Regions from separate parts of the Arthrobacter sp. 24S4-2 genome, predicted to be linked through region 2. Evidence: riboswitches for the same ligand, from Rfam matches in the RefSeq annotation. Region 2 holds a riboswitch; the other holds the start of a gene.

What was found. A riboswitch is a leader RNA that binds a small molecule or an ion and turns the genes downstream of it on or off. The one in region 2 is predicted to bind S-adenosylmethionine.
Region 1: it holds a riboswitch for S-adenosylmethionine, as region 2 does, so the genes downstream of both, FCN77_RS17245 (aminotransferase class V-fold PLP-dependent enzyme) here and FCN77_RS07565 (bifunctional o-acetylhomoserine/o-acetylserine sulfhydrylase) in region 2, are expected to answer to the same signal.

Annotation. Positions count from the first base shown of each region.
Region 1 covers NZ_CP040018.1:3,708,803-3,712,993, forward strand. The annotation lists gene FCN77_RS17235 (ribosome small subunit-dependent GTPase A) at 1-241, shown strand, start outside; gene hisN (histidinol-phosphatase) at 332-1,168, shown strand; SAM riboswitch class IV at 1,351-1,464, shown strand; gene FCN77_RS17245 (aminotransferase class V-fold PLP-dependent enzyme) at 1,499-2,926, shown strand; gene FCN77_RS17250 (methyltransferase domain-containing protein) at 3,039-3,812, shown strand; gene FCN77_RS17255 (metal-dependent transcriptional regulator) at 3,844-4,191, shown strand, end outside.
Region 2 covers NZ_CP040018.1:1,659,039-1,663,229, forward strand. The annotation lists gene FCN77_RS07550 (histidine phosphatase family protein) at 1-58, opposite strand, end outside; gene FCN77_RS07555 (CPBP family intramembrane glutamic endopeptidase) at 152-919, shown strand; gene FCN77_RS07560 (VOC family protein) at 1,043-1,681, opposite strand; SAM riboswitch class IV at 1,842-1,957, shown strand; gene FCN77_RS07565 (bifunctional o-acetylhomoserine/o-acetylserine sulfhydrylase) at 2,020-3,336, shown strand; SAM riboswitch class IV at 3,473-3,588, shown strand; gene FCN77_RS07570 (homoserine O-acetyltransferase) at 3,601-4,191, shown strand, end outside.

The DNA of each region.
Region 1 (4,191 bases), 2.0 Mb from region 2:
GGCGCACGTGGATCCGGACCGGATCCTGCGGTCCTTCCCCGATCTGGAACCCGGCACCGACGCCTGCGAACGCGGCTGCAAACACGATGCCTCAGCGATCAACTGCGGTGTGGATGCCTGGGTCGCCGAAGGACACGCCGGCCCGTCCGGCGAGGCGCGGCTGGCCTCACTCCGCCGCCTGCTGGGCACCGATCCAAGGATGGAAGCGCAGGAAGCCAAGGAGCTGGGCATCGTTTCCTAGGGCGGTTTCCTAGTGCGGTTCACCCCCGGGGAGCACGGTACAGAACGCGGCGTCCCAGCCGGCCGGCCGCATAGACGGTAGTTTGGAACCATGACCCAACCCGCTTCCAGCTACAACGATGACCTCCGCCTGGCCCATGTCCTGGCTGACTCTGTCGATTCCCAGACAATGAGCCGCTTCAAGGCACTGGATCTTCAGGTTGAAACCAAGCCGGACCTGACGCCAGTGACGGATGCGGACAAGGCCGCCGAAGAGTCCATCCGCGGGCAGCTCTCCCGTTCCCGTCCCCGCGACGCCGTCCTCGGTGAAGAGTTCGGCAGCTCCGGGCACGGTTCCCGCCGCTGGATCATTGATCCGATCGACGGCACCAAGAACTTCATCCGCGGCGTGCCCGTCTGGGCCACCCTGATCGCCCTCGTCGACGAGGGCGAACCGGTGGTCGGGCTGGTCAGCGCACCCGCACTGGGCAAGCGCTGGTGGGCCGCCAAGGGCGCCGGCGCCTACATGGGGCGGTCCCTTGCTGCTGCAACGCGCCTGAAAGTCTCCAACGTTTCCAACCTTTCGGACGCGTCGCTTTCCTACTCGAGCCTGGGCGGCTGGAAGGAACGCGGCAACCTCGACGAGTTCCTTGGCCTCACCGAGGAAGTGTGGCGGACCCGCGCCTACGGCGACTTCTGGTCCTATTGCATGGTGGCCGAAGGATCGGTGGACATCGCATGCGAGCCGGAGCTGAACCTCTACGACATGGCCGCCCTCGTCCCGATCGTCACCGAAGCCGGCGGCCGCTTCACCTCGCTGGAAGGGGTGGACGGACCCTTCGGCGGAAACGCGCTGGCCACAAACTCGATCCTGCACTCCGAAGTCCTTAAACGGCTGAATCCGGACCTTGACGACCTCCTCCAGGGAGGACCGGCTCCGGAACACTGACCTTCCGGAGGGCGCGGTGGAATCGACAGCGCGCAGAATAAACGACGGCGGGATCCCCTCTGATAGGGGATCCCGCCGTCGTTTGTTCGGCAAGTTCCCCGTTTTTCCACCGCGCGTAACAAACTGCTTAATAATGCCCGCGACTTTCCCCGGGCAACGCTGATGTCCTAGGCTTTTCAGCAGGTCACGAGTGCCAGCGCTAAACCCCGGTTTGCTGGCCGGCAACCCTCCATTCGCGGTGGGGTGCCCCGGGTGACGACCAGGCCGGTCCGGAACGGACCCGGCAAGCGCGGATCCCCGGAATGCGGGGTCCTTTACAGTAAGGTCCCCATGACTACTGCCACTTTCCCCGCAAACCACCGCACCAAGACGGGCTCTGCCCCCGGACTCCTGGACGAACGGTTTGCGGTGGCCCTGCGCCCGCTGTCGGCCGTCACCGGCGCCGAGATCCAGGCGCCACTGATCCAGGGCGGTCACGTGCGTTACGCCAACCTGGACTACGGGGCCTCCGCCCCGGCCCTGTCCGTCGTGTCGGCCTACCTGAATGAAATCCTGCCCTACTACGCCAGCGTGCACCGCGGCGCCGGCTACGCCTCACAGATCAGCACCTCGGTCTACGAAAACTCCCGGAACATCGTCCGGACCTTCGTTAGCGGCAGGCCTGACGATTCCGTGATCTTCACCAGGAACACCACGGATTCCCTGAATCTGCTGGCCGGCTGCCTGCCCGTTTCAGACGGCCGGCACACCGGCGAAGTGCTCTACCTCGACATCGAACACCACGCCAACCTTCTCCCCTGGCAAGGTGTGCCGCACCGCAGCGTCGTTGCCGCCCCCACACTCAGCGCCACCATCGAGAGCCTGCGCACCGAACTCCGCCAAGGGGACATCAGCCTGCTCGCGGTAACGGGCGCCTCCAACGTCACCGGCGAAATCCTTCCGATCCGCGAGCTGGCGGCCCTGGCCCACGAACACGGCGCCCGGATTGTTGTTGACGCGGCGCAGCTGGCCCCTCACCGCCGCATCAACATCGCAGCGGACGACGTCGACTACCTCGCCTTCTCGGGCCACAAGCTGTACGCGCCCTTCGGCTCCGGCGTACTGGTCGGCCGGCCGGACTGGCTCGACGCCGGCACCCCCCACCTTGCAGGCGGCGGCGCCGTGCGGGAGGCCAGGCTGGACTCTGTCAGCTGGACCACCGGACCGGCACGGCACGAGGGCGGCTCGCCCAACGTGCTCGGCGCCGCCACGCTGGCCCGCGCCACGCAGGTCATCGGGGCCCTCGACCAGGAACTGTGGCACGCCCACGAAACCGCCATCCGGTCCTTCCTCGTTGAGGGCTTGCGGAAGATCGACGGCGTGACTGTCCACCAGATTTTCAGCGACACGGACCAGGCCGCGGACACCATTGGTGTTGTGAACTTCTCCGTCGAGGGCTACGACGCCGGCCTCGTGGCGGCCTACCTTTCGGCCGAACACGGCGTGGGCCTTCGCGACGGCCGCTTCTGCGCCCACCCGCTGCTCAAGCGCCTTGGCCTGCCTTCCGGCTCGCTGCGGGCAAGCTTCGGCGTCGGGTCCAGGCTGGAAGATGCACAGCGCCTGCTTGCCGGCATCGAAGAACTCCGCCGGACCGGACTTGGCTGGGATTATGTGGTGGACTCGGGCCGCTGGGTTCCGGCCAACGACACCCGCACCTACCCGGACTGGGCACCGAACACGCCCGGCACCGCCGGCGCGGCGCCCTGCACCGAGGACTAAACGCGGTTCGGAGCTTTCCCCGGCTCCCCGGCGGTGAAGGGGACCGGAACGGGGAGCTACTTGCGGTAAATTCGAGGGGTAAGAAATCACGCCTGCCCGAAGGAGACTGCACGTGGCACGGGGAGGCCCCAAACTGCATCACACACGCCGTCACGAGCTCGGCCGGAGCTTCCAGGGCGGCGGCGAGCACTATGACCGGGTGCGCCCCGGCTACCCTGCGGACTCCGCAGACTGGCTTGTAGGCAGCATCGGCAGGACAGCCGGGGTTGCCGACGCCGCGGACATCGGGGCGGGGACCGGAAAATTCACCGCCCTGCTTGTTGAACGCGGACTGGCTGTCTCAGCCGTGGACCCGTCAACGGACATGCTCACCCAACTGCGGTTCTCCCTTCCGGGAGTTCCCGCGACGGAGGGCACCGCAGAGGACACCGGACTCCCGGACCGTGCGTTCGACGTCGTCAGCGTTGCCCAGGCGTGGCACTGGTGCGACCCCATTCGGGCCAGTACGGAGCTTGCCCGCATCCTCCGCCCCGGCGGTGTGCTGGGGCTGGTCTGGAACCAGCTGGACACGTCGGTGCCCTGGGTGCACCGGCTCTCCCGGATCATGCATGCCGGGGATGTCCACAAACCGGACTTCCGGCCGGCAGTGGGGCCTGAATTTACCGGGCTGGAGAGCCATCTGACCCGCTGGGAGGATCCGGTGACCACCGAAGACATCGTGGAACTGGCCAAGTCGCGCAGCTACTACCTCGCTGCCGGTGAGCTCACCCGGGCGAAGGTCCGTGCCAACCTGGACTGGTACCTCCACGACCACCTGGCCCACTCCCGCGGGGAAGCCATCGGACTCCCCTACCTGACCCAGACGTGGCGGGCTTTCAAGGCATGAGTCCCGTAACCAACGCGGTAGGCTTGGACTCGTGAAGACCAGCGCGCCCTCCTCCTCCATCGAGGACTACGTCAAGGTCATCTATTCCTTCACGGAGTGGCAGGACAAGCCAATCACGTCCTCACAGCTGGCCCAGCGGCTGGGCGTGGCCAACTCCTCGGTCTCGGAAATGGTCCGCAAGCTCAAGGACCAGGGGCTGGTTGACCACAAGCCCTACAGTGCCATCACGCTCACGGCCGACGGCATCCGCCTGGCGCTGTCCATGGTCCGGCGGCACCGCCTCATCGAGACTTACCTTGTCCAGGAGCTCGGCTACAGCTGGGACGAGGTCCATGATGAGGCCGAGTTGCTGGAACATGCCGTATCAGACACTTTCATT
Region 2 (4,191 bases):
CGGCATTGGCGGCGGACTGGCCGTGCCGGATCATGATGATTTTCCCGGGCTCACTCATAAATTCCAAGCATAGGCCCCGGTGCAGACGGTCCCGGAGCGCCCGCAGGGCGGCGGACAGGAAAGAACCAGAAAGTGCAGGCAAGATAGGAACATGCTGGTTCCCTCCCGCCGTCGTCTGCGGATAGAAGTCTGGATCGTCCTGGGTCTGTCACTGGGGCAGTCCGCCGTGTACTCCGTGGTCCAGTTGCTGGACAAGCTGACCCGGGCGCCCCTCGCGGAAGGGACCTCCACCCTCAACCGTTCGCAGAGCACCCGCGAGTACTTCGACCTCACGTACCAGCTGCTGGACATTGTGTTCGCCCTGGTTCCCGTGGTGCTGGTGATCTACTTCCTTACCGGGCACCGGACGGCGGGGGAGTCCGGCGCCTCCGCCTTCCGCAAACTGGGCTTCAACTTTGCCCGCCCCGGCAAGGACCTGCTCCAGGGCATGGGCCTCGCGGCACTGATCGGCATTCCCTCCCTGGGACTCTATGCCGCCGGCCGGGCGCTGGGCATCACCACCGCGATCATTCCCAGTGCCCTGGACTCGTACTGGTGGACCGTGCCCGTACTGATTCTTTCCGCGGTGCGGCACGGCATCGTGGAGGAAGTCATCGTGGTGGGGTACCTGCTGGACCGGCTCGGCAAGTTCGGATGGAGCATGCCGCTGGCCATCTTCGCCAGCTCCATGCTCCGGGGCAGCTATCACCTCTACCAGGGCTTCGGCCCGTTCATCGGCAACGCCGTGATGGGCGTTGTGTTTGCCTGGATCTACACCAGGACCCGCCGCGTCATGCCGCTGGTCATCGCGCACGCGGTGCTGGACATCGTGGCCTTCGTCGGCTTCAGCCTCTTCGGCAAGGCCATTGGGCTGGGGTAGTTGCTAGTTAAAAGGATTCGGCCGCTATCGGTGGGTGACGTCATTGGCACCCGCTGATAGCGGCCGAAGTTCAGGGGCAGCGCGCTGCCCGTGGCCCATGGCGGACCACACGGTGGATCAGGATCAGATGATTACTGCCCCGGAGGCGGTTTCGAAAGTGACGGAAAGGATTCCCGGCGTCCCGTGCGGTGCGATCCAGTTCACCGCAACGTCCTCCAGCGGCCTCTCGACCGGCTCGCCCAGCCATTCTGTGACCCGCTCCGCGGAGCCGGCAATGGTGAGGCTGGACATCTTGACGTTGCTTGCGTAGGCGTTGGACGGGTGGAGGTCCGGATCGCCTTCCCACTTGAGCATGTAAGGCACCTGCGGGTCCGCGATGAGGCCCAAAATGCCGATCTGCTTCCAGACGAGTTCGCGGCCGTCGGGGAACTTGCGGTTGCCGTTGACGGCGGCGCGGCCCAGACGTTCTTCGAACGGTGCCAGGTCGTCCACTTCGACGCACCAGCCCATCCAGCCGCCGCCTGCGGCGGAGCGTGCCCGGACGGCCTGGCCGAACGGAGCCTTGTCGGATGCCGGGTGGTCAAGGACCTCCACAACCTCCAGGTATTTGTGCCCGGCGAGCGGGATGATCATGTTACGGGTGCCGAAACGGGGGTGCACCCCGCCCTTTACGGCTTCGACGCCGAGGGCGGACGAAATACGTTCGGTGGTGGCTGCCAGGCCATCCTGTTCACAGGCGTAAGAGACGTGATCCATGCGCATGCCATCATCTTGACACTTTGTGATGGAGCTCTCAGCTAAGGGTCCCCTAACCTTGATGGGATGTCCCGAACGGGCGCCCGGGAGCCGCCGGAACCAGGGGGTTGACGTCCTTCGTCACAAAGCTGTTCACGCGCATCTTCCCTTTCCTAGACTGGGCCCAGGTCATGAGCGCCAGCATCAAGCCCCGGCTTGCTGGCCGGCAACCCTCGTTCCGCGGTGGGGTGCCCCGGGTGAAGACCAGGCCTTCCGGCGCCCGCCGGGCGGCAAGCGCGGCACCAGCCCTGGGACGGCACATCCTGCCTCCGGCACAGGTGCCCTTCCCAAGAAGGAGCTTCCCGATGTCCAACGCATGGTCATTTGAAACCCGACAGATCCACGCCGGCCAGGAGCCGGACAGCGCCACCGGCGCGCGGGCGCTGCCCATCTACCAGACGACGTCGTTCGTGTTCCCCAGCGCCGAAAGCGCCGCCAACCGCTTCGCGCTGGCCGAGCTTGCGCCCATCTACACACGGATCGGCAACCCCACCCAGGACGCGGTTGAACAGCGCGTCGCCAGCCTCGAAGGCGGCCTGGCGGCCCTGCTGCTGAGCTCCGGGCAGGCAGCCGAAACGTTCGCCATCCTCAATGTCGCCGAAGCAGGCGACCACGTGGTGGCCAGCCCCAGCCTTTATGGGGGCACCTACAACCTGCTGGCCCACACCCTGAAGAAGTTCGGCATCTCGGTGACGTTCGTCGAGGATCCGGACAACCTCCAGCACTGGAAGGACGCTGTCCGGCCCAACACCAAGCTTTTCTTCGCCGAAGTGGTGTCCAATCCCCGCCAGGACGTCCTGGACATCGAGGGCGTCTCGCGCACCGCCCACGAAGCCGGCGTCCCGCTGATCGTGGACAACACGCTGTCCACTCCCTACCTGATCCGGCCGCTGGAGTGGGGCGCGGACGTCGTGGTGCACTCGGCAACGAAGTATCTCGGCGGCCACGGCAGTGCCATCGCCGGGGTAATTGTGGACTCGGGCAACTTCGACTTCGGCAAGGACCCCGAAAGATTCCCTGGCTTCAACATCCCCGACCCCACCTACAACGGACTGGTGTACGCGCGGGACCTCGGCGCGGACGGTGCCCTGGGCGCCAACCTGTCCTACATCCTCAAGGCCCGCGTGCAGCTGCTTCGCGACCTTGGCTCGGCCGTCTCCCCGTTCAACGCCTTCCTCATTGCCCAGGGCCTGGAAACCCTGAGCCTGCGCGTTGAGCGTCACGTCGCCAATGCGGTGAGCGTTGCCGAGTGGCTGGAAGCCCGGAACGACGTCGAATCCGTTGCCTATGCAGGGCTGCCGTCCAGCCCCTGGTACGAACGCGGCCGCAAGTACGGGCCCAAAGGCACCGGCGCCATCGTGTCGTTCAACATCGCCGGCGGTGCCGAAGCCGGTAAGCGGTTCGTGGACGCCCTGGAACTGCACTCCCACGTGGCGAACATCGGTGACGTGCGCTCCCTGGTCATCCACCCGGCGTCGACCACGCACAGCCAGCTGACCGCCGAGCAGCAGGCGGTTGCCGGCGTGACGCCGGGCCTCGTCCGGCTGTCGGTGGGGCTCGAACACATCGATGACATCATCGCTGACCTCGACGCCGGATTCCGCGCCGCCAAGGGCGACTGAGGCGCCGGCGCGGCCGCCCCGACGGGCCTGCCGCCGCAGCGCTGAACCCCTGTGACTCCCGGCGCCTCGACGCCGGGAGTCATATTGGTGTCACAATCTTCGCCATTGCACGGACGCATTTCGTAGACTCGTTTCAGGTCATGAGTGCCAGTGACAGCCCCGGCTTGCTGGCCGGCAACCCTCCTTTCGCGGCGGGGTGCCCCGGGTGAAGACCTGGCCTGCCGGCCAGTTGGCGGCGGGCAAGCGCGAAGAAGAGGTCTTCAAATGACGATTGCCGTCACCCGCAGTGGTGTACCCGAAACAAACATTCACACAGTGAATACCAACACAGTGAATACCAGCACGGCCCCTGATGGAACCGCCCCTGATGGAACCGTCAAGTTCCTGAGCATCGGCAGTCTTGACCTGGAAGCGGGCGGCCACCTGCCGGAGATAACGCTCGCCTACGAAACGTGGGGCACCCTGAACGCCGACCGCTCCAATGCCGTACTGGTGCAGCACGCGCTGACCGGCAGCACGCATGTGACGAGGGGAGCCAGCGACGAGGAGGGCTGGTGGGAGCAGCTTGCCGGCCCGGGTGCACCCGTTGACACTGACCGGTACTTCGTCGTCTCCATTAACATCCTGGGCGGCTGCTACGGCTCCACCGGCCCCTCCACTCCAGCCCCGGACGGGAAGCCGTGGGGCTCACGTTTCCCCCTGGTCACCCTTCGCGACACCACGGCCGCCGAGGCCCGGCTGGCCGACGTTCTGGGCATCGACAGCTGGTACGCGGTGCTGGGCGGATCGATGGGCGGGGCCCGCGCCCTGGAATGGGCGGTGAGCTACCCGGACCGGGTCCGGCGCTGCGGCGTG